DNA from 3 places in the Pseudomonas sp. PB103 genome. Region 3 is predicted to be linked to each of the others. Evidence: predicted binding sites of a transcription regulator. Region 3 holds the regulator's gene; each other region holds the start of a gene.

Region 1 (10,283 bases), on a different contig from region 3:
TCGGATGAACTGGCTGACGCCGGACTGGCCCGCGCCGGCCAGCGTCAAAGCCTGCGTCACCACCCGCGAGGGCGGTGTCAGCGAGGCGCCGTTCGACAGCCTCAATCTGGGCGATCATGTCGATGATCGTCCTGAAGCTGTTGCCGAGAACCGTCGGCGTCTGACCGATCATTTCTCTATACAGCCTGCCTGGTTGCAGCAAGTGCACGGGATTGCCGTGGCGCATGCTGATCCGGGCACTGTTGCGACCGCCGACGCCAGTTGGACGGCAACGCCCGGTATTGCCTGTGCGGCGATGACGGCGGATTGTTTGCCAGCATTGTTCTGCGATCGTGCCGGCACCCGTGTCGCGGCGGCCCATGCCGGTTGGCGTGGTCTGGCGGCGGGTGTACTTGAAGCGACGCTCGACAGCCTTGATGTGCCGCCCAAAGACGTTCTGGTCTGGCTCGGCCCGGCCATCGGCCCGCAAGCCTTTGAGGTTGGCGCGGAAGTGCGCGAAGTCTTCATTAACCAATTGCCCGCAGCGGCAGACGCCTTTGTACCGAGCCCCAATGCCGGCAAGTTCATGGCTGATATCTATAAGCTGGCGCGCCTGCGTCTGGCTGAACGCGGTGTCACTGCTGTTTATGGTGGCGGTTTCTGCACCGTGACCGATCCGCGCTTCTTCTCCTATCGCCGTGCCTCGCGCACCGGTCGCTTCGCCTCCCTCATCTGGCTCACCCGCTAGACTGTCTGATCTGCATCAACTGCCTGACGCTTGAATCTTGCAGAATCGACCGCATCTATAGCGGTATCTGGCAGGTTTCTTTATTCAGGATGGTTTTTAGGTCCGGCCTGCTCAAAAGGAAGGTGACTTATGCGAATAGACCGTTTAACCAGCAAATTACAGTTGGCCTTGTCCGACGCGCAGTCGTTGGCAGTCGGCCACGATCATCCGGCGATTGAGCCGGCGCACTTGATGCAAGCCATGCTTGAACAGCAGGGTGGTTCGATCAAACCTCTGCTGATGCAGGTGGGCTTCGACGTCAACAGCTTGCGCAAAGAGCTGACCAAAGAGCTCGACCAATTACCGAAAATCCAGAACCCGACCGGCGACGTCAACATGTCGCAGGATCTGGCGCGCCTGCTCAATCAGGCCGATCGCCTGGCCCAGCAGAAGGGCGACCAGTTCATCTCCAGCGAACTGGTGCTGCTCGCGGCAATGGACGAGAACAGCAAGCTCGGCAAGTTGCTGCTCGGCCAGGGCGTGAGCAAGAAAGCCCTGGAAAACGCGATCAACAACCTGCGTGGCGGCGAAGCGGTGAATGACGCCAACCACGAAGAGTCGCGTCAGGCGCTGGATAAATACACCGTCGACCTGACCAAGCGTGCCGAAGACGGCAAGCTTGACCCGGTGATCGGCCGTGACGACGAAATCCGTCGCACCATTCAGGTTCTGCAACGGCGCACCAAGAACAACCCGGTGCTGATCGGCGAACCTGGCGTGGGTAAAACCGCGATCGCCGAAGGTCTGGCGCAGCGCATCATCAACGGCGAAGTGCCGGACGGCCTCAAAGGCAAACGTCTGCTCTCGCTGGACATGGGCGCGCTGATTGCCGGTGCCAAGTATCGCGGTGAGTTCGAAGAGCGCCTGAAATCGCTGCTCAACGAGCTGTCGAAGCAGGAAGGGCAGATCATTCTGTTCATCGACGAATTGCACACCATGGTCGGTGCCGGTAAGGGCGAAGGCTCGATGGACGCCGGCAACATGCTCAAGCCTGCACTGGCGCGCGGCGAGTTGCACTGCGTTGGCGCGACCACGCTCAACGAGTACCGCCAATATATAGAGAAGGACGCTGCGCTCGAGCGACGCTTCCAGAAAGTCCTGGTGGATGAGCCGAGCGAAGAAGACACCATCGCCATCCTGCGTGGCCTCAAAGAGCGTTACGAGGTTCACCACAAGGTAGCGATCACCGACGGCGCGATCATTGCGGCGGCGAAGCTCAGCCATCGCTACATCACTGACCGGCAGCTGCCGGACAAGGCCATCGACCTGATCGACGAGGCCGCCAGCCGCATCCGCATGGAAATCGACTCCAAGCCGGAAGTGCTCGATCGTCTGGAGCGTCGCCTGATTCAGTTGAAGGTGGAATCGCAGGCGCTGAAGAAAGAAAGCGATGAAGCGGCGATGAAACGTCTGGAGAAACTCCAGGAAGAAATCGTCCGTCTCGAACGCGAGTATTCCGATCTGGAAGAAATCTGGAACTCGGAAAAAGCCGAGGTGCAGGGTTCTGCGCAGATTCAGCAGAAGATTGAACAGTCGCGTCAGGAACTGGAAGCGGCACGCCGTAAAGGCGACCTGAACCGCATGGCCGAGTTGCAGTACGGGGTGATCCCGGATCTGGAGCGCAGCCTGCAAATGGTCGATCAGCACGGCAAGAGCGAAAACCAGTTGCTGCGCAGCAAGGTGACTGAGGAAGAGATCGCTGAGGTCGTGTCGAAGTGGACCGGCATCCCCGTGTCAAAAATGCTCGAAGGCGAGCGCGACAAGCTGATGAAGATGGAAAGCCTGTTGCACAAACGGGTGATCGGCCAGGAAGAAGCGGTGGTCGCCGTCGCTAACGCAGTACGGCGTTCGCGCGCCGGGTTGTCCGACCCGAATCGCCCAAGCGGCTCGTTCATGTTCCTCGGCCCGACCGGTGTTGGTAAAACCGAGCTGTGCAAGGCGCTGGCCGAATTCCTCTTTGATACTGAAGAGGCGATGGTGCGGATCGACATGTCCGAGTTCATGGAGAAACATTCCGTGGCTCGCTTGATCGGTGCGCCACCAGGATATGTCGGCTACGAAGAGGGCGGTTACCTGACCGAGGCTGTGCGTCGCAAGCCTTATTCGGTGATCCTGCTGGACGAAGTCGAGAAGGCGCACCCGGATGTGTTCAACATCTTGCTGCAAGTGCTTGAGGATGGTCGCCTGACCGACAGCCACGGCCGTACGGTGGACTTCCGCAACACGGTGATCGTGATGACTTCGAACCTGGGGTCGGTACAGATCCAGGAACTGGTCGGTGATCGTGAAGCGCAGCGTGCTGCGGTAATGGATGCACTGACGTCGCACTTCCGTCCGGAGTTCATCAACCGGGTCGATGAAGTGGTGATCTTCGAGCCGCTGGCGCGGGATCAGATCGCAGGCATTACCGAGATCCAGTTGGGTCGTCTGCGTACACGTCTGGCCGAGCGTGAGCTGAAGCTGGAACTGAGTCCAGAAGCGATGGACAAGCTGATCGCTGTCGGCTACGACCCGGTGTATGGCGCACGTCCTTTGAAGCGTGCGATTCAGCGCTGGATCGAAAACCCGCTGGCGCAATTGATCCTCTCGGGTCATTTCATGCCAGGCGACACGGCAACGGGTGTGGTCGAGAACGACGAAATCGTTTTCAACTAAGCCCAAAGGCCAATGAAAATTGGCAGGCCCCACCTTGTGGGGCCTTTTTTTTCGTTAGGCTGTTGAACTCAAAGGAAAAGGCTTGTAAAGTGCGCCCCGCAGTCAGTCGCCAAGACGGTTTCAACTCACTGAGCTGAAATCTGAAATAAGTTGCAAATCATTAACTTGAAAGCAATTTAGGGGGTTGACAGAGGTGTTCTAGGTTGTAGAATAGCGCGCCTCAGACACACGAACGCAGCGATGCGAAAGAGTGACTGGAAGCAGTAAGTTTCACCGTTGTAAATTGAAATATGTAGTTCCGTGATAGCTCAGTCGGTAGAGCAAATGACTGTTAATCATTGGGTCCCAGGTTCGAGTCCTGGTCACGGAGCCAATTTCAAGCCGGGGTATAGCGCAGTCCGGTAGCGCGCCTGCTTTGGGAGCAGGATGTCAGGAGTTCGAATCCCCTTACCCCGACCATTTTTGGGTCGTTAGCTCAGTTGGTAGAGCAGTTGGCTTTTAACCAATTGGTCGTAGGTTCGAATCCCACACGACCCACCATTTTTGAAACCAGTTAACGCTGGGATCGAATCTTAAGATCAGAGGCCAAAAGCGCTGATCGAAGAAGGCGATCTTTGAAAGGTCGCCTTTTTTTTACCGGGGTATAGCGCAGTCCGGTAGCGCGCCTGCTTTGGGAGCAGGATGTCAGGAGTTCGAATCCCCTTACCCCGACCATATTAAAAATCCTCGTATCGAAAGATACGGGGATTTTTTTTTGTCCGACAAAAACTCATTTCCCCTTCAAGTCATCATACAACCTGCCGATAGCCCGCTAACGAGAGGGGACTGCCACTGCTTCGCCCCTTGAATCTGGCCAATACAAGAATAAGGGCGTTCGTCATGTTGCTTCGTCAGTTGAATATTGCTCCCCGGGCTGCCCTGGGATTCGCCCTGATTGCGGTGTTGGTTGCCTTGCTCGGCGTGTTTGCGCTGGGGCAGATGTCGAGTATTCGCGACAGTGAGGTCGCGGTAGAAAATCAGTGGCTGCCGAGCATTCGTGGCGGCGACGAAATTCGCGAGATCATGCTGCGCATCCGCACCATCTCGTTGCGCATGGCGTTGGATCAGGATCCGAACAATATCGCCACCTACCGCAGCCAGATGGATACTCGCGACAAGGAGCTGAGCGAGAAAATCGCCGCTTACGACGAACTGGTCACCACTCCGGAAGGCCAGCAGCTCTATGACCAATTCAAAACAACCTTTGCGGCTTATCGGACCGGTATCGCTCAGTCCTTCACCCTTGCCCAGCAGGGCAAGCGCGATGAGCTGACCAAGCTGTTGCTGGTCGACATGAAAACCGTCGTCGACGGTTCCGGCAAGCAACTCAATGACCTGGCGGATCTGTTCGCCAAACAGGTCGCCGCTGAAAGCCAGAAGTCTGCCGATCATTATCAGACGTCGCGCACCATCGTCAGTCTGTTCATCGCACTGGCGGCGTTGGCCACGGTGGCGCTGGCGATGTTGCTCACGCGCAGTATCGTCCGCCCGTTGAGCAGTGCAGTGAGCGCTGCTGAAAGCGTGGCCCAAGGCGACCTGACCCGGCCGATCGAAACCCATGGCAACGATGAAGTCAGCCGTTTGCTCAAGGCCCTGGCGACCATGCAGCAGAATTTGCGCGACACACTGCAAGGCATCAGCGGTTCGGCCACGCAACTGGCCACTGCAGCTGACGAGCTCAGTGCCGTGACCCTCGACAGCACGCAGGGCCTGCAACAGCAGAACAATGAAATCGAACAGGCGGCCACCGCCGTCAACGAGATGACCACAGCCGTGGAAGAGGTGGCGCGCAATGCCGTGTCCACGTCCGATGCCACGCGGCAGTCCAGCGAATCGGCGCATTTGGGGCAGGAACGCGTCAACGAAACCGCCAGCGCGATCAGCGCACTGAGCAACGATGTGCGACACACCGGCGCATTGGTGCAATCACTGGCCAATCAGTCGCAGGACATTGGCAAAGTGCTTGATGTGATCCGGGCGATCGCCGAGCAGACCAACCTGCTGGCGCTCAATGCGGCGATTGAAGCGGCGCGAGCGGGGGAGAGTGGTAGAGGCTTTGCGGTGGTCGCCGATGAGGTGCGAGCGTTGGCTTATCGCACGCAGCAATCGACACAGGAGATCGAGCAGATGGTGCAGGGCATGCGCAGTGGTTCGAGCCTGGCGCTGGATTCGATGCAGGCCAGTGCCTCGCGTGCCGCCAGTACCTTGGTGCTCGCTGAACGTGCGGGAGAAGCGTTGTTGACCATCACGGCGTCGGTGCACGAGATTCACGAGCGCAATCTGGTGATCGCCAGTGCGGCGGAAGAACAGGCACAGGTCGCACGCGAAGTGGATCGCAATCTGGTGAACATACGTGATCTGTCAGTGCGTTCGGCGGCAGGCGCCGATCAGACCAGCGCATCGAGCCATGAACTGTCGCAACTGGCCAACGCGCTGCAAGGCATGGTGCGCCGCTTCCAGCTCTGATAAGTGGAGATCCATTGTAGGAGTGAGCCTGCTCGCGATAGCGGTGGTTTGGTCACTGAAGATGTGACTGACAGAACGCTATCGCGAGCAGGCTCACTCCTACATTTTTTGCAGTTGTCTGTGGATTTTGGGGTCAGCACAAAACAATGTGGGAGCAAGTCAGCTCCCACAGTTTTTTGTTTAGTGCAGCTTCAAACGCGGCTCAGTCCCGCGACCAATCTTGCTTCCCAGCATCAGCATCGCCGTGCGGAACGGCCCGTACAGCGCCATCTGGTGCATGCGGTACAGCGACACGTAAAACATCCGCGCCAGCCAGCCTTCGAGCATCACGCTGCCGGTCAGGTTGCCCATCAAGTTACCCACAGCCGAGAAACGCGACAGCGAGATCAACGAGCCGTAGTCGGTGTACTTGTACTCCGGCAGGGTCTTGCCTTCGATGCGCAGCTTCAGCGACTTGGCCAGCAATGACGCCTGTTGGTGCGCCGCTTGTGCACGCGGCGGCACGTTGCGATCGGTGCCCGGTTGCGGGCAGGCCGCGCAGTCACCGAAGGCGAAGATGTTTTCATCGCGGGTGGTTTGCAGAGTCGGCAGCACTTGTAGCTGGTTGATGCGGTTGGTTTCCAGGCCATCGATGTCCTTGAGGAAGCCTGGTGCACGAATACCGGCGGCCCAGACTTTCAGGCTGGCCTTGATCTCGTTGCCGTCGGCAGTAATCAGGCTGTCCGCTGTCACTTCGCTGACCGAGGCGTTGGTCATCACATTGACCCCGAGTTTCTCCAGGGTCTTGTGTACCGGCCCGCTGATACGCTCCGGCAGGGCAGGCAGCACCCGTGGCCCGGCTTCGATCAGGGTGATGTGCATGTTTTCCGGTTTGATTCGATCCAGACCATACGCCGCCAGCTCATGCGCCGCGTTGTGCAGCTCTGCCGCCAGCTCAACGCCAGTGGCGCCCGCGCCGACGATCGCGACGCTGATCTGCTCAACCACATCGGTTTGCCCGGCGTGTGCCCGCAGATAGTGATTGAGCAGTTGCTGGTGGAAACGCTCGGCCTGTTTGCGGGTGTCGAGGAACAGGCAGTGCTGCGCCGCGCCCTGGGTGCCGAAATCGTTGGTGGTGCTGCCGACGCTGATCACCAGCGAGTCGTACTGCACTTCCCGCGCGGGCACCAGTTCGACGCCGTTTTCGTCATAGGTCGCGGCCAGCTGGATTTTTTTCTGTGCGCGATCAAGCCCGCTCATGCGCCCCAGCTGGAACTCGAAGTGGTTCCATTTTGCCTGGGCAACATAGTTGAGTTCGTCTTCGGAGGAGTTCAGCGAGCCGGCGGCCACTTCGTGCAGCAGCGGTTTCCAGATGTGCGTGAGGTTGGCGTCGACCAGCATCACGCTGGCGGTGCCGCGCTTGCCCAGGGTCTTACCCAGACGGGTAGCCAACTCCAGACCGCCGGCGCCGCCGCCGACAATAACAATACGATGAGACATAGGGATAACTCGCAAGGTTTTTAAAGGAAATCGGTGCGGTTACCCAAGCGAGCGCCAAGCTGCTCATAGCGTCAGGTAACTGATAAATCGGCTCAACAGGCCCAGACCAATGGTCACTGCCAGCACCAGCACCAGGAGCATCCACGGCCGGAAAGGCCGGCGCTCGACTCGGTGTTGGGACAGTTGCAGGTACTCTTCGACATGCTTTTGGTCTTCGGGGTTCAGGCGGCTGGTCATAATGGCCTCGTCAGGTAGACGTTGCTGAATGTGAACAAGCTACAGCGGTTTTTATCCGGGGTTGAACGGAGCATAGCCGCTGTCCGGAACCGGCTCGACAGACACGCCATCATCGAGGCGAATGATCCCGCTTTGTAACACCCGCGCGGTAATTCCGCCATGCCCGCGCACGGCTTGAAACGTGCCGGGGCCGAGGTTGTTCTGCAAGCGTGCGCAGGGCTGACACCAACCGGTGGTTTCGAAGATGGCCTGGCCGATGCGAAAGCGCCGGCCCTTCAGGCTAAACAAATTGATACCGCTGATAACGAGATTGCGCCGCAGATCTTCAGGCCTGACCGGTTGATTGTCGGCACGGCCCATCAACGCGCTGATCACCGCGAGGTGTTCGAACTGAATCAGCGTCACCTGCCGCGCATTACGCACGCCGGGCCGGGCGTGATCGCCGGTCAGCCCGGCTTCGAGCCGCGCCTCGACGGCGTCCAGCTCGATCATCGGCCCACGGGATTCGGGGCGCACACCGATCCAGCGCACACGGCCGGTCTGCGGTACGTCGGCAATCAGTTGCTGAAGCGGCGTCACAGGCTGATCCCGACGTCGAAGACGATGCTGCGGCCGAGGTTGCTGCGCAGAAAATCCGGCGCATCCGGGTGGGCGAACAGCACGCGGGCGAAGGTCGGGCCGACCAGGGACAGAGAGCGCCAGCCCTGACGCAAATATTCGGTGGGCGGCGGGAAGTGGCTGTTCAAGTCGAGCACTTCGCGTTTAAGGCTGGCGAAGGCAATGATGTCCAGTTCGCCCAGATCCATGCCGCGCTCTTTGTAGTTGTGGGCTTTTTTGCGCAAAGTCGGCGCCAGTCGCATAAGGAATTCATTAGCCGGGATGCGCTTGGGCTTGGCTTCACGTCGCACCAGTTGGCTGAGCGAAAAAGCGCTGCGCCGGCGCTGCAGTTCGTCGCGCCATTCGTCGTTGAGGCGACGGCCTTCATCGAGGACGAAAAACACTTCGAAATTGGCATCACGAAACAATACGTCCGGCGGCTCGCCGGCCGGCGCGAATTCGTCGGCGCGGTAGGGAATGTTCAGGCCTTGCAGCAGGCGCTGGCAGACCCAACGCTCACGCTCCCATTTGCGGGCATTGGACAGGAACGCGTTGGCTTGCTCGGCCGCGATGGTCAGCAGGCGTAAATAATCTGAGTCATCCATAGGCCCAAGCTTAGCGTTCAAATGCGACTAGCAGAAAGCTTTGCTTGCACCGCCCGTTCACCTCGCCCTTGTAGGAGCTGCCGAAGGCTGCGATCTTTTGATTTTTCATTTAACAGCATGATCAAAAGATCGCAGCCTGCGGCAGCTCCTACGGGGGGATGTCGATGGAGGGTGAGGGAGTCATGATTGGGGCTGAACTGCTTTCGACGGCAAGTCTGACATTCGGTTGGCTGATTTACTTGCCGGTGCTGCTTTGGGCGGTCGTGCGGGCGCCGTGGGTCGAGCTGTTCAGTGACAGCCGTCGTCAGCATCTGTTGTTCGGCACGGTGTTCGCGTTGTTTCTGCTGTGGCTGGTGCGCAGGGATTTCGACACCGGCGTGTCTTATCACTTCATCGGCATGACCGCCGTGACATTACTGCTGGACTGGCCGTTGGCGATTGTCGGCGGCCTGGTCGCGCAACTCGGTCTGGTGCTGCTCGGGCGCCAGGATCTGCTGGCCCTCGGGGTCAACGGTTCGCTGTTTATTCTGTTGCCGGTGCTGATCACCGAGTGCGTGGCGATTCTGGTCGAGCGTGCGCAACCGCGTAATCCTTTCGTTTATATCTTCTGTTCGGGGTTTCTGGCTGCCGCGTTGTCGGCATTGCTTTGCCTGCTGCTGAGCCTGACGTTGCTCTGGTATGACGGCATCTTTGCCATGCCGGAATGGCTGGAGGATTTCATCGGTTACCTGTGGCTGATCATTTTCCCTGAGGCGTTCATCAACGGCATGGTCATCAGCGCGCTGGTGGTGTTCTGCCCGGAATGGCTGGAGACCTTCAATCGCACGCGCTACCTTTCGGCACCGTGGAAGGACGACGATCCCAAGCCTTGATCCACATCAAACCGACCACGCAGACAAAATCTCATGCTCAGTCAAATCCCTTCAGGAGCTGCGGCATGAGTGTGTACGAGTGGGCGAGGCAGGAAACCCGGCAGAGTCTGGACATGGCGCAAGAGGTCGGGTTTGACCCCGGTTTGAGTTTGCGCGCCTTGCTCAGTGCCGTGGTGCAGCAGAGCAAGGCGGTGCGCAATGCCGAAGACCTGGCTGACGAGTTGCGCTTTCTCGCGGAAAACCTCGACGACGAACAGGACTACGGCTTTATGCGGCCCTGACCGCGATCAGTGGCGCGGATCGAAATCGCCGGAAAACAGTTCGTCTTCCGCATCCGGTGCCACCGGAATCTTGTGTTCTTCCGACGCCCAGGCGCCGAGGTCGATCAGTTTGCAGCGATCGGAACAGAACGGGCGAAACTTGTTTTCAGCGGTGAACTCAACGGGCGCGCCGCAGGTTGGGCATTCAACGGTAGGAATCTGGCTCATGCTTGGCCTCCGGATAAAGTCAGGTAAAAGTGATGCAGACGCTCGACTTCGCTGTGCAGCCAGGCGAGGTCGCGGTCGT
Region 2 (10,283 bases), on a different contig from region 3:
CCGATGGTTGGCTCGCCGGTGGTGGAACCTGAGTACCGCAAAAATGACCGCCTGACAGGCGGTTTTTTATGCCTGAGGATTAGTGCCTTCAGCAACATCCAGTGAAAGTTCGCCCTTAAAACTGTCCGACCAACGCCCTCTCCCCAGACTACCCTTCAAAAACCCGCAGGAAGCGGCTCCCCGATTCAGCTCAAGGAACGACCATGTCCCTCTCCATCGTCCACAGTCGCGCCCAGATTGGCGTGGAAGCCCCCGCTGTCACCGTCGAAGTCCATCTGGCCAACGGTCTGCCGTCGCTGACCATGGTCGGTCTGCCCGAGGCGGCGGTGAAGGAGAGCAAGGATCGGGTGCGCAGCGCCATCATCAATTCCGGGCTGCAGTTTCCGGCGCGGCGGATCACTTTGAATCTGGCGCCGGCGGATCTGCCCAAGGATGGCGGGCGGTTTGATCTGGCGATTGCCTTGGGGATTCTGTCGGCGAGTGTGCAGGTGCCGTGTCTGACGCTGGACGATGTGGAATGTCTGGGAGAGTTGGCATTGTCCGGCGCAGTAAGGGCGGTGCGCGGGGTTTTGCCGGCAGCGTTGGCCGCGCGCAAGGCGGGGCGTGCGCTGGTGGTGCCGCGGGCGAATGCCGAGGAGGCGTGCCTGGCTTCGGGGTTGAAGGTGTTTGCGGTGGATCATTTACTGGAGGCGGTGGCGCATTTCAATGGGCATACGCCGGTTGAGCCCTATGTCTCCGACGGACTGATGCATGCCAGCAAGCCTTATCCCGACTTGAATGAAGTGCAGGGGCAAGTGGCGGCGAAACGGGCATTGCTGATTGCCGCTGCGGGTGCGCATAACCTGTTGTTCAGCGGGCCGCCGGGAACGGGCAAGACATTGCTGGCCAGCCGATTGCCGGGACTATTGCCGCCGCTGGCCGAGAGTGAAGCACTGGAGGTGGCGGCGATTCAGTCCGTCGCCAGTGGCGCACCGCTGACCCATTGGCCGCAGCGCCCCTTTCGTCAACCGCACCACTCGGCATCCGGGCCGGCATTGGTCGGTGGCAGTTCGAAACCGCAACCCGGTGAGATTACCCTCGCCCACCATGGCGTGCTGTTTCTCGATGAGTTGCCGGAATTTGATCGCAAGGTATTGGAGGTTTTACGCGAGCCTTTGGAGTCAGGGCACATCGTGATTTCCCGAGCCAAGGATCGCGTGCGCTTTCCGGCACGTTTCCAGTTGGTCGCAGCAATGAACCCCTGCCCCTGTGGATATCTTGGTGAGCCCAGCGGCAAGTGCTCGTGCACACCGGACATGGTGCAGCGCTATCGCAACAAGCTATCGGGGCCGTTGCTGGATCGGATTGATCTGCACCTGACGGTGGCGCGGGAGGCGACGGCGTTGAATCCGGCAATTAAACCCGGCGAGGACAGCGCCAGCGCCGCAGCACTGGTAGCCGAGGCTCGCGAGCGACAGCAAAAGCGCCAAGGCTGTGCCAATGCGTTTCTCGATCTGCCAGGACTGAAAAAACACTGCAAGTTATCCACAGCCGATGAGAAATGGCTGGAATCAGCCTGTGAACGGCTGACGCTATCGCTGCGCTCGGCACACCGGCTACTCAAGGTCGCCCGCACGCTGGCAGACCTTGAGCAAGTCGATGCAATCAAACGCGAACACTTGGCCGAGGCGCTGCAATATCGGCCGGCGACACCTTAATGCTCGGTTGTCAGATCCACCAACGGCGTCTGCCGCACGTCGGTGTCGCGCCCCGCCTGAATTTCGGTCACACGCTTCAAGGCCTTATCCACAGCACCTTTGTCCGCGAGCAGGCTGTAGCTGATCTGGAACTGTTTGTGTTCTTTCGGTGCAATGGTCGGCACCAGATTCAGCGGACGCTGATAGCGGCGGTTGTAAGAAAAACTGGTGCCCGGCTCCAGCCCGGTGACATAGCCCTGACCTTGGGTATCGGTGTTTTTCCACAGAGAGAACACCGGCAACTGCTGGGTATTGAAGCCAACAGAAACACCGAGGCTGCCCGCCTTGTTATGCAAAACGGTCAAGGTTTCGCCTTTGGCGTCGGCATAGGGCACGACGTTGTAAACGGTTTCGTCGTAGTCCTTGGTCGGCGCGCGATAACTCTGCCAGTCAGCCAGATCGCCCTTGGCCTTGTCGTTGAACGGCGAGACCTGTTTTACCGGTGCAGCAAAACGGGCGCCCTGCTCGAGGAACGGCGTGCTGAAATTGCTGTGGTACAGCGCCTGGTATTCCTTTGGATAGTCGCCGTTGTTGGTCAGTGTATCGTTGAGTGCGAAACGTACGCTGCCAGGCTCAGTGACCAGTTCCGTGACCACCGAAAAGTCGACTTTCTTGAAGGCTTGCTCTTTCAGCTCGCCGCGCAGACTGATGGCATAAGGCGGTTTTTCGTCGATGTGCAGCGTGACGGTACTGGCCGGGATGTTGGCGGCGCGGCCGTGCAAGGTCAGCAGCTCACCATTATCGATGCCGGGATGGCCGACCCATTCATAACCGCAGCGGGCGACCAGTTCATTGAAACCTTCCAGCCAGCCCAGACCACCGCGCCCGTTGAGTTCGATAAAGGCCGGGTTGACCACGTCCTTCACAGGCGAATCCCAACCCATGCGCACGTTGCCGACAGAGGCTTGCAAGACATTCATGCCTCGGGTTGGTACCACCGAGAGTTTCATCGTGCCGTTATCGATATCGACAATGCTGACGCCTTCCTGCCGCCCACCGTGCAAGGTACGCAGGCTTACGGAGAAGGGTTTGTCGGTTTTCACACCGAGCTGTTCACTGGTGATGCTCCAGTTTTGCGCGGGCTTGTTGGTATCGAGAAGGACGTAATCCCAGGCCATGGCGTGGGAAGCAGCAGTGAATGCGCCGAGGGCGACGGCAAGTTTGAGCGAGGTCATGGCAGCAGCCTTTATTGGAGTTGTGCCATTTTTATAGCGCTGCGGAAACGTTTCAGCAAGTATGAAAGCAGTAATGGGGCTGTGATGGATCCGCGATTAGCGTTGATGCAATCGCGGGCAAGCCCGCTCCCACAGGGTTCGACGGGGAGCGCGATTTTTGCGCACAGCCGATATACCTGTGGGAGCGGGCTTGCCCGCGATGACTATTTCAAAGGCGCATCAACGGAAGCGATCAACCTCGGAACGCAGATCCGCCGCCAGCTTCTCCAGCTCTTTAGCCGTAACAGCCAGGTTCGACACAACCTCACGCTGCTCACTGTTGGCCAGCGCAATGCTCTGCAAATTACTGCTCAGCAAAGTCGCGGTGCTGCTCTGCTCCTGAGTCGCCGTGGTAATCGCGGCAAACTGCTGCCCCGCCGAACGGCTCTGCTCGTCAATACGCGCCAGCGCCGAGGCGACATTGGCGTTACGCGACAGGCCTTCCTGCATCAGCACATTGCCCTGCTCCATGGTGCTGATCGCGTTGCCGGTTTCCTGCTGGATGCTATGAATCATGCTGGAAATTTCATCGGTGGCCTGGCGAGTACGCGAAGCCAGGCTGCGCACTTCATCCGCCACCACAGCAAAGCCACGACCCTGCTCACCGGCACGGGCTGCCTCGATTGCAGCGTTGAGCGCGAGCAAATTGGTCTGCTCGGCAATCGAAGTAATCACGCCAACGATGCCGCCAATTTCCTGCGAACGCTGACCGAGGGTGTTGATCACGGTGGCGGTGCTGTTCAGGGCGCCAGCGATCTGCTCCAGCGACGACGAGGCCTCTTCCATCGAGCTGCGACCAATCTGTGTTTGCTGAGCATTTTCCTGCGCCAGACGCTGGGTTGCGCCCATGTTGTCGGCAATGTTCAACGAGGTCGCGCTGAATTCTTCCACCGCGCCGGCCATGCTGGTGATTTCACCGGACTGCTGCTCCATGCCTTCGTACGCGCCACCGGACAGACCGGACAAGGCTTGCGCACGGCTGTTGACCTCTTCCGAAGAGCGGCGGATGTGCTCGACCATCGTCGACAGCGCTTGGCTCATCTGGTTGAACGCACGAGACAATTGACCGATTTCGTCGTTGCTCGACACGTTCAGGCGCACGCTCAGATCGCCAGCGCCCAAAGCTTCGGCCTGACGTACCAGATCGCTCAGTGGCGCCAGTTTGCTGCGCAGCAACCACACAACGGAACCGACCGCCAACAGCATCGCCAGCAGGCTGCCAATGGCCAATTGCGTACCGACACTCCAGGTCACCGCGCGGATTTCGGCTTTCGGCATGCTTGCCACCACCGACCACGGCCCGCCATCAAACGGCACCGCTACGCTGTAGAAATCTTCGGACTTGTCGCCCCAGAACTGACCTTTGCCCGGCGATTTCGCCAGATCCTTGATCACTGGGATCGCTTGATCCAACGCCTGCACGCCCGCCGGAGCAACCAGCCATTTGCTCTGCTCATCGAGCAGCGCCAGCGAGCCGGTCTGGCCAATGCGGAAGCGTTTGAGGTTGTCGAACTGGGCATTCTGCGCGTCGGTGTAATCGAAACCGACAAACAACACCGCAATCACCTTGCCGCTGCCGTCGCGCACTGGCGTGTACTGAGTCATGTAGGAACGATCGAACAGCAACGCTCGGCCAACATAGCTCTGCCCCGCCATCAACTTCGCGTACGCCGGGTGCGCGTGATCAAGCAAGGTGCCGATAGCACGGGTGCCGTCCTGTTTGGTCAGCGAGGTGCTGACCCGCACGAAGTCTTCACCACTGCGCACAAACAGCGTGGCGACGCCGGCGGTCATCTGCTTGAACTCGTCGACTTCCTTGAAATTGTTGTTCAGCACTTCGCTGCCCAAGTGCAGGCCCGGGGTTTGGGTGCCTGCCACCGTTACCGGCTCACTCGGGTGAATGCTCAAGCCGGCGCTGAAGCGCTTCTCGAACAACCCACTCAGACGCTGGGTGCTTTCACGCAGCGTGCCGTGAAAGGTACTCAGTTGGTCGGCCAGCAGCCGCGCCTCACTGGCCAGATGCTCTTCACGGGTGGCGAGGTTGGCCGAATCCAGCGAACGCAGGGCGAACACCGTACTGCCACTGATAACTATCGCCAGTATCACAGCGAGCGCGAGGCCCAGCTGCGAGGCGATCCTAGCGCGAGGTTGAGACATGCACAGCTCCTGGCCGAGCCACGGGATCCTCCTTGATCTCGACTCGGATAATTTTCTAATAGTGGGGGTGAATCGTGGATACCGGCACGACGGTTCCACTTGCTCATAGTCGGCGGTAAAACCGAATACTTGAGCGCATTGCGAGGGTATGGCGCAAGGCCGCCATTGTGGCGGCTCGAACGTTTCAGCTCAAGCGCGCAACGTCCGGCAGCTCCATGGCGCGGACTTCGCCCTGCAGGAAGTCGCTGAGGCGGCGCAAACGTTCACCTCCCGGACGGGTCTTTGGCCACACCAGGTAATAATTCAATCCACTGGCGACCGCAGTCGGCCAAGGCAGACTCAGCCGTCCTTGCGCGACATCTTCGGCGACCATCAACAGATCGCCCATCGACACACCGTAACCGCGCGCCGCCGCGATCATGCCCAATTCCAGCGTGTCGAAGACTTGCCCGCCCTTGAGCGAGACCTGATCGGACAATCCCATGTGCTCCAGCCAACTGCGCCAGTCGCGGCGATCCGGCGTCGGATGGAGCAATTCGGTGGACGCCAACCGGGCCAGATCCCACGGTTGATCATTGAGCAGGTTCGGTGCGCCAACGGGAATCAGCTCTTCGGGAAACAGCAAGCTCGCCTCCCAGTCCGGCGGGAAATGCCCGTCGCTCAACAGCACCGCACAATCGAACGGCTCATCGTTGAAGTCCACCGAATCGACGTCCATCCACGCGCTGGTCAGTTGCACTTCGTTGCCTGGTTGCAAGTGACGGAAACGACTGAGCCGCGCCAGCAACCAACGCATGGTCAGGGTCGACGGGGCTTTCATGCGCAGGATGTCATCTTCAGCGCGCAAGGTATTACAGGCCCGTTCCAGGGCTGCAAAACCTTCACGAATACCCGGCAACAGCAAACGGGCCGACTCGGTGAGCTGCAAATGGCGACCGCTGCGGTGAAACAGCTTGCAGGCAAAGTGATCTTCGAGCGTACGAATGTGCCGACTCACCGCACTTTGGGTGATCGACAACTCCTCGGCCGCACGCGTGAACGAGCTATGCCGCGCGGCGGCTTCGAATGCGCGCAGGGCATACAACGGAGGAAGTCGACGGGACATGCACAAGGCTCCTGCAGCGGGATACAGCGAAATGAACAGTTTCTACTCAGGATGAGTATTACTCATGCGACCCATCCTTTTTATCCCTTTGTGCAATAACTGCCAAGCGCCGAGAATCGATGCTCTCCTGTTCCCTCCGATATCGAGTGGTGATGACCATGCAGCATCCTGTGCGTACCGAACTCTGGGCCATTCTGCGGCTGGCAGGGCCGTTGATCGCTTCACAGTTGGCGCACATGCTGATGGTGCTGACCGACACCCTGATGATGGCGCGCTTAAGCCCCGAAGCGCTGGCCGGCGGCGGGCTGGGTGCAGCAACCTATTCGTTCGTGTCGATTTTCTGCATCGGCGTGATTGCGGCGGTCGGCACGCTGGTGGCGATTCGCAAGGGCGCCGGCGACATCATTGGCGCCGCACGGCTGACTCAGGCCGGGTTGTGGCTGGCGTGGTTGATGGCGCTGGGCGCCGGCTTGCTGCTGTGGAACCTGAAACCGGTGTTACTGCTGTTCGGCCAGACCGAAACCAACGTCAATGCCGCCGGACAATTCCTGATCGCCCTGCCCTTCGCTCTGCCCGGCTACCTGAGCTTTATGGCGCTGCGCGGGTTCACCAGTGCAATTGGCCGGGCGACGCCGGTGATGGTTATCAGCCTCGCCGGCACCGTGGCCAACTTCCTACTCAATTACGCGCTGATCACTGGCATGTTCGGCCTGCCGAAAATGGGCCTGATGGGCATCGGCCTGGTCACGGCGATTGTCGCCAACTGCATGGCGCTGGCATTGGCCTGGCATATTCGCCGGCATCCGGCCTATGACGCTTATCCGCTGCGCGCAGGTCTGTCGCGGCCAAACCGGCAGTACCTGAAAGAGCTCTGGCGCCTCGGTCTGCCGATCGGTGGCACCTACGCGGTGGAAGTCGGGTTGTTTGCCTTCGCGGCGCTGTGCATGGGCACCATGGGCAGCACGCAACTGGGCGCGCATCAGATCGCCCTGCAGATTGTTTCGGTGGCGTTCATGGTGCCGGCGGGCATGTCCTATGCGATCACCATGCGCATTGGCCAGCATTACGGCGCCGGGCAATTGCTCGATGCACGGATGTCGGGCCGCGTCGGGATCGTCTTTGGTGCGGTGGTGATGCTCGGGTTTGCGATGGTGTTCTGGTTGCTGCCAAATCAGTTGGTCGGGTTATTCCTTGATCACAATGATCCGGCGTTTGCCGAAGTGATTCGTTTGGCGGTGAGCCTGCTGGCCGTGGCGGCATGGTTCGAGCTGTTCGACGGCACGCAGACGATTGCCATGGGCTGTATTCGCGGACTCAAGGATGCAAAAACCACGTTCCTGGTCGGGCTCGGCTGTTATTGGCTGATTGGCGCGCCGGCGGCGTGGTGGATGGCGTTCCACTTGAACTGGGGGCCGACGGGCGTCTGGTGGGGCTTGGCGCTGGGCCTGGCGTGCGCGGCGGTGAGTTTGACGCTGGCGTTTGAGTGGAAGATAAAGCGGATGATTCGGCGTGAGCCGGCGTCATCCCGGCCATTCACAGTTCCTCAGACCGACTGAAATCCCCTAATGAAAGGGAATCCTGTGGCGAGGGGATTTATCCCCGTTGGGTGGCGAAGCCGCCCCAAAAAGTCATGTCGCGGTGTATCAGTTACACCCGATGCGATGGTTTTGCGACTGCTTCGCAGCCGAACGGGGCGGTGCGACGTTTCGATGAATCCCCTCGCCACAATGTTGTTTCAAATTTGCTCTAGTGTCAGCCCACGATTTCGAGGGCGGGCTGCTGGCTTGAGCCGAAGGTCAGATACTCAACCAGTTCCGTCAACGGCAACGGCCGGCTGATCAGATAACCCTGCACCTGATCACAACCAAATCCGCGCAGCAATTCCAGTTGTTCCGGCGTCTCGACCCCTTCCGCCACCACTTCCAGGTGCAGGTTGTGCGCAAGGTTGATCATCGCGTGCACCAGTTTGCGGTTCTCTTCGCGCTGCTCCATGCCACCGACGAAACTCTTGTCGATCTTCAGCAAAGTGATCGGCAAGCTGTTGAGGTGTACGAACGACGAGAACCCGGTACCGAAATCATCCAGCGAGAAGCGCACGCCGAGCCGCCCAAGGGCATCCATGGTCTGCTTGACCAGATCGCTGCGGCGCATCACCGCGGTTTCGGTCAGTTCGAATTCCAGCCACTGCGCTTCTACACCTCGCTCAGCGATCAAGCGGCTGAGAGTCGGCAACAACTGACTGTCCTGAAACTGGCGGAACGACAAGTTGATCGCCATGTGCAGCGCCGGCAATCCGCGTTCGCGCAGCGCTTGCATATCGCGTAGCGCCCGGGAAATCACCCAGTAACCCAACGGCACAATCAAGCCGCTCTGCTCGGCCAACGGCACGAACTCGCTCGGCGGCAGCAAACCACGTTCGCCATGCCGCCAGCGCACCAACGCTTCGAGCCCGACAATCTGGCCGTCTTCAAGATTCAGGCGTGGCTGGTAATGCAGCTCCAGCTCATCGCGACGCAAGGCCCGGCGCAGCTCGCTTTCGAGGTCGGCCATGCTCCGCGCGTTGCGGTTGATGCGTTCGTTGAAGATATGAAAGGTGCAGCCCTGCGTGCTCTTGGCCTGCTGCATGGCGATGTGTGCGTGCCACATCAGCGGGTCGGCACCACCCTGCGCGCGGGCATGAGCGATGCCGAGGCTGGAGCCGATGAGCAGACTTTCACCATCGACCCAATACGGTTCGGCGAGTGCTTCGGTGATACGTTCGGCCATCCACTCGGCACGTTGCGGCGCGCGGCGGGTGTCGATCAGCAAGGCGAACTCATCGCTGCCGAGACGTGCCAGTTGATCACCGGCTTCGAGCTGACTTTTCAGCCGCGCGACGACTTGCAGGATCAAGCGATCACCCGCCTGGTGGCCGAGAGCATCGTTGGCGTGGCGGAAGTTGTCGAGATCGAGATGCCCGAGGGCCACGCCACGTCCATCGTTTTCCGCGAGGCGCGCGGCGAGCAAGGTCTGGAAACCCTGGCGATTGGCGATGCCCGTCAGCGGATCCTGTTCGGCCAGGCGTTGCAGAGTATTTTCGAGCACGCCGCGCTCACGCACATGGCGCAGGCAACGGCGCAGCATGCCGGCGTCGAGCGCGTCGAACACCAGCCAGTCACTGACGCCAACCGGCGCGGTGTCCGGTTCGTGTTCCAGCAGCAAGACTGTCGGCAAGCTGCAACGGCCCGGTGCCGGCTGCAACGCCGGTAGGGTCAACAGAACCGCGTGGCGGTTGTCTTCGAACAAACTGCTGACCGACTCCCAGCTCGGCGCGCTGATCAGCACCGCCGCGCTCCCCATCGGAGCCAGACACTCACGCAATAACGCTGTCCACGCTGGCTCTTCGGCCAGTAGCAGCAAACGCAAGGGTTCGACAGGCGTAGACAAGCTAGCTCCCTAGACTCTGCAATGATGTGGGCGGGGCATTATGCCGTTGCGATGTTCAATGACCAAATGACAACGGTTATCAAAACGTTATTTTGTGTCACGAATGAGAACATTAGCCGCAAAATCACCGCGCATCCTGCGTGAAAGTAACAAAACCGGCAAATTTGAATCGCGTGGTACGTCACAAGTCGGACAGAGCAGCACAAATCGCTGAGCCTGTTAAAATGCCGGCCCATTTCGTCAACGACTCCCGAATTTTCGTATGTCCCGACTCAATCCCCGGCAGCAAGAAGCCGTGAACTACGTCGGCGGCCCTCTATTGGTGCTCGCCGGTGCTGGCTCCGGCAAGACCAGCGTGATCACGCGCAAGATCGCGCACCTGATCCAGAACTGCGGCATCCGCGCCCAGTACATCGTCGCCATGACCTTTACCAACAAGGCCGCGCGCGAGATGAAAGAGCGGGTCGGCACCCTGCTGCGGGCCGGCGAAGGTCGCGGCCTGACGGTCTGCACCTTCCACAACCTGGGCTTGAACATCATCCGCAAGGAACACGCGCGGCTGGGCTACAAACCCGGTTTCTCGATCTTCGACGAGACCGACGTCAAGTCCCTGATGACCGACATCATGCAGAAGGAATATGCGGG
Region 3 (10,283 bases):
GCCTTGGCCATCACGTTGGTGATCTCGCCGAACCTGCCGCCGATGCTCCCGGTCAATGCGCTCGACCTCAGTGCCTTGCTGCTGATCGCCGAACAGATTTTGATCGGCGCAATCCTCGGGTTTTCCCTGCAGTTGTTCTTTCAGGCTTTTGTGGTGGCGGGGCAAATCGTCGCGATCCAGATGGGCATGGGTTTCGCCTCAATGGTCGACCCCACCAACGGCGTGTCCGTGGCGGTGATCGGGCAATTCTTCACCATGCTGGTGACGTTGCTGTTCCTGTCGATGAACGGCCATCTGGTGGTCTTCGAAGTCCTGACGGAGAGCTTCACCACGTTGCCGGTGGGCAGCGGGTTGATGACGGCGCATTACTGGGAGGTGGTCGGTAAACTCGGCTGGGTGCTCGGTGCTGCATTGTTGCTGGTGCTGCCGGCGATCTCCGCGCTGCTGGTAGTCAACATTGCCTTCGGCGTGATGACCCGGGCTGCGCCGCAACTGAACATTTTCTCCATTGGTTTCCCGCTGACTCTGGTGCTTGGCCTGTTCATCGTCTGGGTCGGTCTGGCGGACATTCTCAATCAGTATCAACCGCTGGCCGCCGAGGCTTTGCAGTTTTTACGCGAACTGGCACGGGCGCGCTGAGTCATGGCTGAGAGCGAAAGCGGTCAGGACAAAACAGAAGACCCCACGGAGAAACGTAAAAAGGACTCCCGTGAGAAGGGCGAGATCGCCCGTTCCAAAGAGCTCAACACCCTCGCGGTGATGCTCGCCGGCGCCGGTGGCCTGCTGATTTTTGGCGGCATGCTCGCGCAGGACCTGATGGAACTGATGCGCATGAACTTCACGCTGACGCGCGAAGTGATCATGGACGAACGCTCCATGGGCGCGTTTTTGCTCAACTCGGGGAAGATCGCGCTGGTGGCGATTCAGCCGGTCATGATCACCCTGTTGCTGGCGGCGTTGCTCGGGCCGATTGCGTTGGGTGGCTGGTTGTTCGCCGCCGGTTCCATGGCGCCGAAGTTCAGCCGGATGAATCCTGGCTCTGGCCTCAAGCGCATGTTTTCGATGAAGTCGATCATCGAGTTGCTCAAGGCGCTGGCGAAGTTTTTCATCATTCTGGCGGTGGCATTGGTGGTGCTGTCCTCGGACGTCGATGACCTGCTGCGCATCGCCCATGAGCCGCTGGATCAAGCGATCATTCACAGTGTCTTGCTGGTCGGCTGGAGTACGTTGTGGATGGCCTGCGGGTTGATTCTGATCGCTGCAGTGGACGTGCCTGTGCAGCTTTGGGAGAGCATGAAAAAGCTCAAGATGACCAAGCAGGAAGTGCGCGACGAGCACAAGGACCAGGAGGGCAAGCCGGAGGTCAAACAGCGCATTCGTCAGTTGCAGCGCGAGATGTCGCAGCGACGAATGATGGCGGCGGTGCCCGACGCCGACGTGGTCATCACTAACCCGACGCACTACGCCGTGGCGCTCAAATACGACGCCGAAAAGGGCGGTGCGCCGTTGCTGTTGGCCAAGGGTAACGACTTCCTTGCGCTGAAGATTCGCGAAATCGCCGTGGCCAACAACGTCATGCTCCTGGAGTCGCCAGCGCTGGCGCGGTCGATCTACTATTCCACCGAGCTTGATGAAGAAATCCCGGGTGGCCTGTATCTGGCCGTTGCCCAGGTGTTGGCCTACGTCTACCAGATCCGCCAATACCGCGCCGGCAAGGGCAAACGTCCGGACCCGCTCAAGGACGACCTGCCGATTCCGCCGGACCTGCGTCGCGACTCCTGATTCGCATCAACATCAAAAGATCGCAGCCTTCGGCAGCTCCTACATGGATCGAATTCCACCGGTAGGAGCTGCCGAAGGCTGCGATCTTTTGATCGTTCCCATGCTGAGCGGGGGAGCGATCTGTGCTCGACCTAATTCGGCAGTTCGAGATTATCCAGCGCCCGATTCACCGCCAACTCCCCGAGCATGATCAGTTGCGCAATGCCCAGTAGCGTCCTGCGTTGTGATGCAGGTATGAGGTTGGCGAAGTCGTTGGCGATGGTTCTGGCTGAGGCGAGGGTTTCGCAGGCGTTGGCCAGCAGCTCCTCGCTTTTGATGTCCGAAACCACGGCGTACATCGTACTGGGTTTGCGTGGCGGTCGGGTGCTGCCGGGGCAGAGGTAGTGATCGAGGGCGCGGTCGGCGGCTTCGTGGAGTTTTTTTGAATCGACGGATTCGTAGGGGGAGGTGGGGTCGGTTTCTGGCGGGTTTGGTGTTGGTTTTATCATCGGTGAAGCCTCTAGAGTAGTGAAGCTGCCACCGTTCGCTGCTAACGAAGGAGGTGGCGGCTGTACGCGGGTTAGCAGACCAGGACTCTAGAACCCGGCGCACCGAAGTGCCCCACGCAAAGCCGCCATTACGGCAACAGGCTTTGTGCGTCTAGAGAAAAACCCGGGCTGCTAAACCCGATCACTGAATGATCAGCGACCGACCCACAATAGAACCCGACCCCAAAGCGCACAAGCCGGCGGATTCTGGCGTAGCTGTAGGCAAAGGCGCAAGGATGTGTAGCCTGCGAGACGTGTCATGAGGTGTCTTTTAAACACCTGAGTTTAAAAGTCGACTTTTGCTGACTTCACTAGCCCTTCCCGAGCAGGCTCACTTCCTGATTTGGAATGCGATCCCCTGTAGGAGTGAGCCTGCTCGCGATAGCGGTCTGTCTGGTTTGAATGTATTGACTGGAAAATCCTCATCGCGAGCAGGCTCACTCCTACATTGTTCGCGTTCACCTCCCTCTCTGTTTCAATCAATCGCAAAAGTTGGAAGGCTTCTTGCAATAGCCGCCGTGCGCCTGCGTTGGGCGTCAAAAGTTTGCTTTAAAGGAACGGGGAAAACCGGTGGATCGCTCTCAGTTATTCAACACAGCACGCACAAACGTTGCCGATTTAAGTCGGGGCAATCTGGGCGTGCCGTTGCTGTTGCTGGTGATGCTGGCGATGATGATGTTGCCGGTGCCGCCGTTCCTGCTGGACGTGTTCTTTACCTTCAACATCGCCCTGTCGATCGTCGTCCTGCTGGTCTGCGTCTACGCGCTGCGGCCACTGGATTTCGCGGTGTTCCCGACCATTCTGCTGGTCGCGACCCTGTTGCGGCTGGCGTTGAACGTGGCCTCTACACGGGTGGTCATGCTCCACGGTCAGGACGGCCACGCCGCTGCCGGTAAGGTGATTCAGGCCTTCGGTGAGGTGGTGATCGGCGGTAACTACGTGGTCGGTATCGTGGTCTTCGCGATCCTGATGATCATCAACTTCGTCGTGGTGACCAAGGGTGCCGGGCGGATTTCCGAGGTGAGCGCGCGCTTCACCCTCGATGCGATGCCCGGCAAACAAATGGCGATCGACGCCGACCTCAACGCCGGTCTGATCGACCAGAACCAAGCCAAGTTGCGCCGTCAGGAAGTCGCCCAAGAGGCCGAGTTCTACGGTTCGATGGACGGTGCCAGCAAATTCGTCCGTGGTGACGCCATTGCCGGCCTGCTGATTCTGTTCATCAACCTCATCGGCGGCATGGCCGTCGGTATCTTCCAGCACAACATGAGCTTCGGCGATGCTGGCCGGGTTTACGCCTTGCTGACCATCGGTGACGGTTTAGTGGCGCAATTGCCATCACTGTTGTTATCGACAGCTGCCGCGATCATGGTGACCCGTGCTTCCGGCTCGGAAGACATGGGCAAACAGATCAATCGCCAGATGTTCGCCTCGCCGAAAGCGCTGGCGGTGGCCGCAGGTTTGATGGCGGTCATGGGCCTGGTGCCGGGCATGCCGCACTTCTCGTTCCTGAGCATGGCTGCGCTGGCTGCCGGTGGCGCCTATCTGTTCTGGAAGAAGCAAAACATCGTCAAGGTGCAGGCCCTGCAAGAGGTCAAGCGTCAACAAGAGCTGCTGCCGTCGCCGGCCCGCGCCATGGAAACCAAGGAACTGGGCTGGGATGACGTGACCCCGATCGACATGATCGGCCTGGAAGTCGGTTATCGCCTGATCCCGCTGGTGGACCGCAATCAGGGTGGGCAACTGCTCGCGCGGATCAAGGGCGTGCGCAAAAAGCTCTCTCAGGATCTGGGCTTCCTGATGCCGACCGTACACATCCGCGACAACCTCGATCTGGCACCGAGCGCCTATCGCCTGACCCTGATGGGGGTGATCCTCGCCGAAGCCGAGATCTACCCGGATCGCGAACTGGCGATCAACCCCGGCCAGGTCTACGGCACGCTCAACGGGATCAACGCCAAAGATCCGGCTTTCGGCCTGGAAGCGGTGTGGATCGAAATCAGCCAGCGCGCACAGGCACAATCGCTCGGTTACACCGTGGTCGATGCCAGCACCGTGGTTGCGACCCACTTGAACCAGATTCTGTACAAGCACTCCAGTGAGCTGATCGGCCACGAAGAAGTGCAGCAACTCATGCAATTGCTGGCCAAAAGCTCGCCGAAACTGGCTGAAGAACTGGTGCCGGGTGTGGTCTCGCTGTCGCAACTGCTCAAAGTGCTGCAAGCGCTGCTGGCCGAGCACGTGCCGGTGCGCGACATTCGCAGCATCGCCGAAGCCATCGCCAACAACGCCGCCAAGAGTCAAGATACCGCCGCGTTGGTCGCTGCTGTGCGGGTCGGCGTATCGCGCGCCATCGTCCAAAGCATTGTAGGCACTGAGTCCGAGCTGCCTGTGATCACCTTGGAGCCAAGGTTGGAACAAATATTGCTCAATAGTCTGCAGAAGGCAGGACAAGGCTCGGAAGAGGGCGTTCTGCTGGAGCCAAGCATGGCCGAGAAGCTGCAGCGTTCGCTCATCGAGGCGGCGCAGCGTCAGGAAATGCAAGGTCAGCCGGTGATCCTGTTGGTAGCAGGCCCGGTGCGCGCGATGCTCTCGCGCTTTGGCCGCCTGGCAGTCCCTGGACTGCACGTGCTGGCCTACCAGGAAATACCGGACAACAAGCAAGTGACCATCGTTGCGACAGTAGGGCCCAACGGCTGAGGTAGTGGTTTATGCAAGTTAAGCGTTTCTTTGCCGCCGATATGCGTCAGGCCATGAAGCTGGTTCGTGATGAGCTGGGCGCTGATGCCGCCATCATTGGCAATCGTCGCATTGCCGGCGGTGTCGAGCTGACGGCGGCACTGGATTACAAATTGTCGGCGCTGGCACCACGGGTTCCGAACATGGAACTCGAAGACGAGCTGCGCAAGACCCAGTCGCGCATCGTCACCGCCCAGGCCGAGTTGAGCCTGCGTGGCGAAGCCGACGGCAACAGCAATCGGCAGATCTTCGCCGGTCTGCCGTTGACCGCTGGGCTGCCGCTGACCGCCGCTGAGCCGCTGAGCGAGCCGACGTACGCCGCTCCGGCGCGTCCGGCCCCGGCGCCTGCGCAGTCCTCCGGCGGCGTCGATCCACGCGCACTGGATTCGATGCGTTTTGAATTGAACAGCCTGCGCGAGCTGATGGAAGTTCAGCTCGGCACCCTGGCCTGGAATCAGTTGCAGGGCAGCCGTCCGGCGCAAGCCAACCTCTATCGTCGTCTGCAACGCATCGGTCTGTCCGGGCCGTTGTCGCGCGATCTGCTGGCGATGATCACCGATATCGAAGAGCCGCGTCAGGCCTGGCGCATGTTGCTTGCGCACCTGGCGCGGATGATTGCCGTACCGGAAGTCGAGCCGCTGGAAGAGGGCGGTGTGATCGCCATGGTCGGCCCTGCCGGCATGGGCAAGACCACCACGCTGGCCAAGCTCGCCGCGCGTTACGTGCTCAAGTACGGCGCGCAGAATGTCGCGCTGGTGAGCATGGACAGTTTCCGCATCGGTGCGCAGGAACAACTGAAGACCCTGGGGCGCATTCTCAATGTGCCGGTGACTCACGTCGATCCGGGCCAATCGCTGGTGCAAGCGCTGGATCCACTGCTGCGCAAACGCGTGGTATTGATCGATACTGCCGGCCTGCAAGCCAGCGATCCGGCCCTGCGCATGCAGCTCGAAAGTCTGGCCGGTCGAGGCATTCGTTCAAAAAATTATCTGGTCTTGGCAACCACCAGCCAGAAACAGGTTCTAACCGCCGCTTATCACAGTTACAAGCGTTGCGGGCTTGCCGGGTGCATCCTGACTAAACTGGATGAAACGGCCAGCCTTGGCGAAGTGTTGAGCCTGGCGATCAGTCATGAATTGCCGGTCGCGTACCTGACCGATGGCCCACGGATTCCAGATGATCTGCATCTGCCGCGCCGTCATCAATTGGTCAGCCGCGCCGTCAGCGTGCAAATGCAGGAAGAACCCAGCGAAGAAGCCATGGCCGACATGTTCGCTGATATCTATCACAGCCCCACCAAGCAGGTAGGCTGAGGTATTCATGAACAGTTTTTGTACCTACATCGATGGTCTGCCATGCATTGTTCCGGTTGTGAACGCGCAGCCAGTAATGTGGCCTCCGTCTATGCAAGACAAGGTAAAGAAATAACATGGGCAGCATGCATCCCGTACAGGTGATCGCGGTGACCGGCGGCAAAGGTGGCGTCGGCAAGACTAACGTGTCAGTGAACTTGTCCCTGGCGCTGGCAGAGCTTGGCCGTCGGGTCATGTTGCTGGACGCCGACCTGGGTCTGGCGAACGTCGACGTTCTGCTGGGGCTCACGCCCAAACGCACGCTGGCTGACGTTATCGAAGGCCGCTGTGAGCTGCGCGACGTTCTGTTGCAAGGCCCCGGCGGGATTCGCATCGTGCCGGCCGCGTCCGGCACCCAGAGCATGGTCCACCTGAGCCCGGCACAACACGCTGGCCTGATTCAGGCGTTCAGCGACATCGGCGACAATCTCGACGTACTGGTGATCGACACCGCTGCGGGTATTGGTGACTCGGTAGTCAGTTTTGTTCGCGCAGCCCAGGAAGTGTTGCTGGTGGTGTGCGACGAGCCGACCTCGATCACCGACGCCTACGCGCTGATCAAACTGCTCAACCGCGATTACGGCATGAACCGCTTCCGCGTATTGGCCAACATGGCGCAGAGCCCGCAAGAAGGCCGCAACCTGTTCGCCAAGTTGACCAAGGTCACGGATCGCTTCCTTGACGTCGCTCTACAATACGTCGGCGCCGTGCCTTACGACGAAAGCGTGCGTAAGGCCGTGCAGAAACAGCGTGCCGTCTATGAAGCCTTCCCGCGTTCCAAGTGCGCGCTGGCGTTCAAGGCGATCGCGCAGAAGGTCGATACCTGGCCGCTGCCCGCCAACCCGCGTGGCCACCTTGAATTTTTCGTCGAGCGCCTCGTGCAGCAAACGGCAGGGCCAGTGCTATGACCGCCAGCGGTATGAATTACTACAAGAAGTCGGCACGTGATGCGCAGTACGAGTTGATCGAGCGTTACGCGCCACTGGTAAAGCGCATTGCCTATCACTTGCTGGCACGGTTGCCGGCGAGTGTGCAGGTCGAAGACCTGATCCAGGCCGGGATGATCGGCCTGCTTGAAGTCTCGACCAAATATGACGCCAGCAAAGGCGCCAGTTTCGAAACGTACGCGGGCATACGAATCCGCGGCGCAATGCTCGACGAAGTGCGCAAAGGGGACTGGGCGCCACGCTCGGTTCACCGCAATACCCGTATGGTCAGTGACGCGATTCGCGCAATTGAAGCTAAAACCGGCCGTGATGCTAAAGATCACGAGGTTGCGGCCGAACTCCAATTGAGTCTCGACGATTACTACGGGATTTTGAATGACACCTTGGGCAGCCGCCTCTTCAGTTTCGACGACCTGCTGCAGGACGGCGAACACGAAGGGCTGCACGAGGATGGCGCGAGTGCTCATCTTGAGCCGTCACGCGATCTGGAAGATGAACGCTTCCAGGCGGCGCTGGCGGACGCGATTGCCAATTTGCCGGAGCGTGAGCGACTGGTGTTGGCGCTGTACTACGACGAAGAGCTGAACCTCAAGGAGATCGGTGAAGTCCTTGGCGTCAGTGAATCGCGGGTCAGCCAGTTACACAGCCAGTGCGCGGCCCGCTTGCGGGGGCGTTTGGGGGAGTGGCGAGCGCGCTGAAGGCAGTGTGGGGACACTGCGAACGAGGCTGGTGCGGTGATGAACGGCACCGGTCTTGCTCTGTTGTGCTCCAGACAGTCTTCGAGTGCTGCGCCGATTGATTGAAGTGGCGCGTCCAGGTGCTGGGCGCGTTTAAGACTGCTTGGAGGTCGAATTGAACAAAGACATGAAAATCCTCATCGTTGATGACTTCTCAACGATGCGGCGGATCATCAAGAACCTGCTGCGCGATCTTGGGTTCACCAATACCGTCGAGGCCGACGATGGCACTACCGCCATTCCGGTGCTCAACAGCGGAAGCATCGACTTTCTGGTAACAGACTGGAACATGCCGGGCATGACCGGTATCGACCTGCTGCGCCACGTGCGTGCCGATGAAAAACTCAAGCATCTGCCCGTTCTCATGGTGACCGCTGAAGCCAAGCGCGAGCAGATCATTGAAGCCGCTCAGGCCGGTGTAAACGGCTACGTAGTCAAACCTTTCACGGCTCAGGCGTTGAAAGACAAAATCGAGAAGATTTTCGAACGCATCGGCTGATGAACGCGCGGGGGAGCTATGGAGCATAACGAATCTTCACAGGGCGATTTCGAGTCGACCCTGAAAAAACACGCGGTCGAACTGGTCGAGAGCCTTGAAAAAGGCAGGTTCGGCGACGCTGTGCAACTGATCCATGAGCTCAATCAGACCCGTGACCGTGGCCTGTATCAGGAAGTCGGCAAGCTCACACGTGAACTGCACAGTGCGATCGTCAACTTCCAGATCGATCCGAACATGCCGCAGGCCGAGGAAGTGTCGCAAATCACCGACGCCACCGAACGCCTGGGCTATGTGGTCAAGCTGACAGAGGCCGCGGCCAACCGCACCATGGATCTGGTGGAAAGCGCCACGCCGGTGGTCAACAGTCTGGCCGATGAAGCCCAGGCCTTGAGCACCGATTGGGGTCGCTTCATGCGTCGCGAAGTCGGGGCTGAAGAGTTCCGCGAGCTGGCGCGCCGGGTCGACGGTTTTCTGTCGCGCAGCAGCACGGACAACCGTGCGGTGTCGAGCAATCTTAACGACATCCTGCTGGCCCAGGATTACCAGGACCTGACCGGTCAGGTGATCAAGCGTGTGACCCAACTGGTCACCGAAGTCGAAAGCAATTTGCTCAAACTCGTGCTCATGGCCAGTCAGGTCGACCGCTTTGCGGGCATCGAACATGACCGCGCCGCGATGCTTGCAGAAAAAGATCCACAAAAACATCTCTCGCAGGGTGAAGGTCCGCAGATTCATGCCGATAAACGAGAAGACGTTGTGTCCGGTCAGGACGATGTGGACGATTTGTTATCCAGCCTCGGGTTCTAGAGTTTTGGAATTTTAGGTTTTTTGGGTTTTTAGACCTGTAGGAGCACCCCATTAATGAGCTTCGGCGCCGATGAAGAGATCCTTCAGGATTTCCTGGTTGAGGCCGGCGAGATTCTTGAGCAACTGTCCGAACAACTGGTCGAGCTGGAAAGCCGCCCGGATGACGCAGATCTGCTCAACGCAATTTTTCGCGGTTTCCACACTGTAAAAGGGGGCGCCGGCTTCCTTCAGCTCAATGAGCTGGTGGAGTGCTGTCACATCGCCGAAAACGTGTTCGACATCCTCCGTAAGGGTGAACGTCGCGTTGATGCAGAACTGATGGACGTTGTCCTCGAAGCACTGGACGCGGTGAACAGCATGTTCACTGAGGTTCGTGAGCGTGCGCCGATCACCGCTGCCACCCCGGAACTGCTGGCCGCTCTGGCGCGTCTGGCCGAACCGCAATCGGCGGACGCAGCCCCGGCTTCGCCAGTGGCCGAGATGATCGAAGATCTGGTCGGCGAAGGCGACCCGTCGGGCGACATCACCGATAACGAATTCGAACAACTGCTGGACTCGCTGAACGCCGTCAAGGCCGAAGCTGAAGCACCGGCAGCGGCTGCACCTGCGCCGGCTGCCGATGGCGCGGCCAGCGATGAAATCACCGATGCCGAGTTCGAGTCGTTGCTCGATCAGTTGCACGGCAAGGGCCAGTTCGCCGTGGACGCGGTTGCACCAGCGGCGGCAGCCCCTGCGGCACCGGCCAAAGGCGACAGCTCCGACATCACCGACGACGAATTCGAAGCACTGCTCGATCAGTTGCACGGCAAGGGCAACTTTGCTGTCGATGCGCTGGAGTCGGCGATTGCTTCGGCACCTGCGCCTGCTGCTCCAGCGGCCGCAGCGGCGGGCAG

What was found. Region 3 encodes FliA, which starts transcription of late flagellar genes. Its sites were predicted from a motif close to CTAAAGTTTNNNNNNNNNNNGCCGNTAA; they were not measured.
Region 1: the regulator FliA is predicted to act here: its motif matches at 4,201-4,228, upstream of EJA70_RS02650 (methyl-accepting chemotaxis protein).
Region 2: the regulator FliA is predicted to act here: its motif matches at 5,214-5,241, upstream of EJA70_RS05950 (methyl-accepting chemotaxis protein).

The regions. Positions count from the first base shown of each region.
Region 1 is NZ_RWIL01000013.1:47,070-57,352, forward strand. It holds gene rluD (23S rRNA pseudouridine(1911/1915/1917) synthase RluD) at 1-8, shown strand, start outside; gene pgeF (peptidoglycan editing factor PgeF) at 5-727, shown strand; gene clpB (ATP-dependent chaperone ClpB) at 857-3,421, shown strand; tRNA gene EJA70_RS02630 (tRNA-Asn) at 3,719-3,794, shown strand; tRNA gene EJA70_RS02635 (tRNA-Pro) at 3,804-3,880, shown strand; tRNA gene EJA70_RS02640 (tRNA-Lys) at 3,886-3,961, shown strand; tRNA gene EJA70_RS02645 (tRNA-Pro) at 4,059-4,135, shown strand; gene EJA70_RS02650 (methyl-accepting chemotaxis protein) at 4,301-5,926, shown strand; gene EJA70_RS02655 (NAD(P)/FAD-dependent oxidoreductase) at 6,107-7,405, opposite strand; gene EJA70_RS02660 (DUF3094 domain-containing protein) at 7,469-7,642, opposite strand; gene EJA70_RS02665 (MOSC domain-containing protein) at 7,694-8,221, opposite strand; gene EJA70_RS02670 (DUF1780 domain-containing protein) at 8,218-8,844, opposite strand; gene EJA70_RS02675 (energy-coupling factor ABC transporter permease) at 9,027-9,716, shown strand; gene EJA70_RS02680 (hypothetical protein) at 9,782-9,997, shown strand; gene yacG (DNA gyrase inhibitor YacG) at 10,004-10,204, opposite strand; gene coaE (dephospho-CoA kinase) at 10,201-10,283, opposite strand, start outside.
Region 2 is NZ_RWIL01000034.1:13,948-24,230, forward strand. It holds gene EJA70_RS30805 (hypothetical protein) at 1-32, shown strand, start outside; gene EJA70_RS05940 (YifB family Mg chelatase-like AAA ATPase) at 204-1,697, shown strand; gene EJA70_RS05945 (aldose 1-epimerase family protein) at 1,694-2,911, opposite strand; gene EJA70_RS05950 (methyl-accepting chemotaxis protein) at 3,131-5,107, opposite strand; gene EJA70_RS05955 (LysR substrate-binding domain-containing protein) at 5,292-6,212, opposite strand; gene EJA70_RS05960 (NorM family multidrug efflux MATE transporter) at 6,371-7,768, shown strand; gene EJA70_RS05965 (bifunctional diguanylate cyclase/phosphodiesterase) at 7,965-9,638, opposite strand; gene rep (DNA helicase Rep) at 9,901-10,283, shown strand, end outside.
Region 3 is NZ_RWIL01000069.1:7,216-17,498, reverse strand. It holds gene fliR (flagellar biosynthetic protein FliR) at 1-639, shown strand, start outside; gene flhB (flagellar biosynthesis protein FlhB) at 643-1,782, shown strand; gene EJA70_RS13220 (DUF6124 family protein) at 1,914-2,270, opposite strand; gene flhA (flagellar biosynthesis protein FlhA) at 2,880-5,009, shown strand; gene flhF (flagellar biosynthesis protein FlhF) at 5,021-6,361, shown strand; gene fleN (flagellar synthesis regulator FleN) at 6,478-7,308, shown strand; gene fliA (RNA polymerase sigma factor FliA) at 7,305-8,045, shown strand; gene EJA70_RS13195 (chemotaxis response regulator CheY) at 8,212-8,583, shown strand; gene EJA70_RS13190 (protein phosphatase CheZ) at 8,602-9,390, shown strand; gene EJA70_RS13185 (chemotaxis protein CheA) at 9,445-10,283, shown strand, end outside.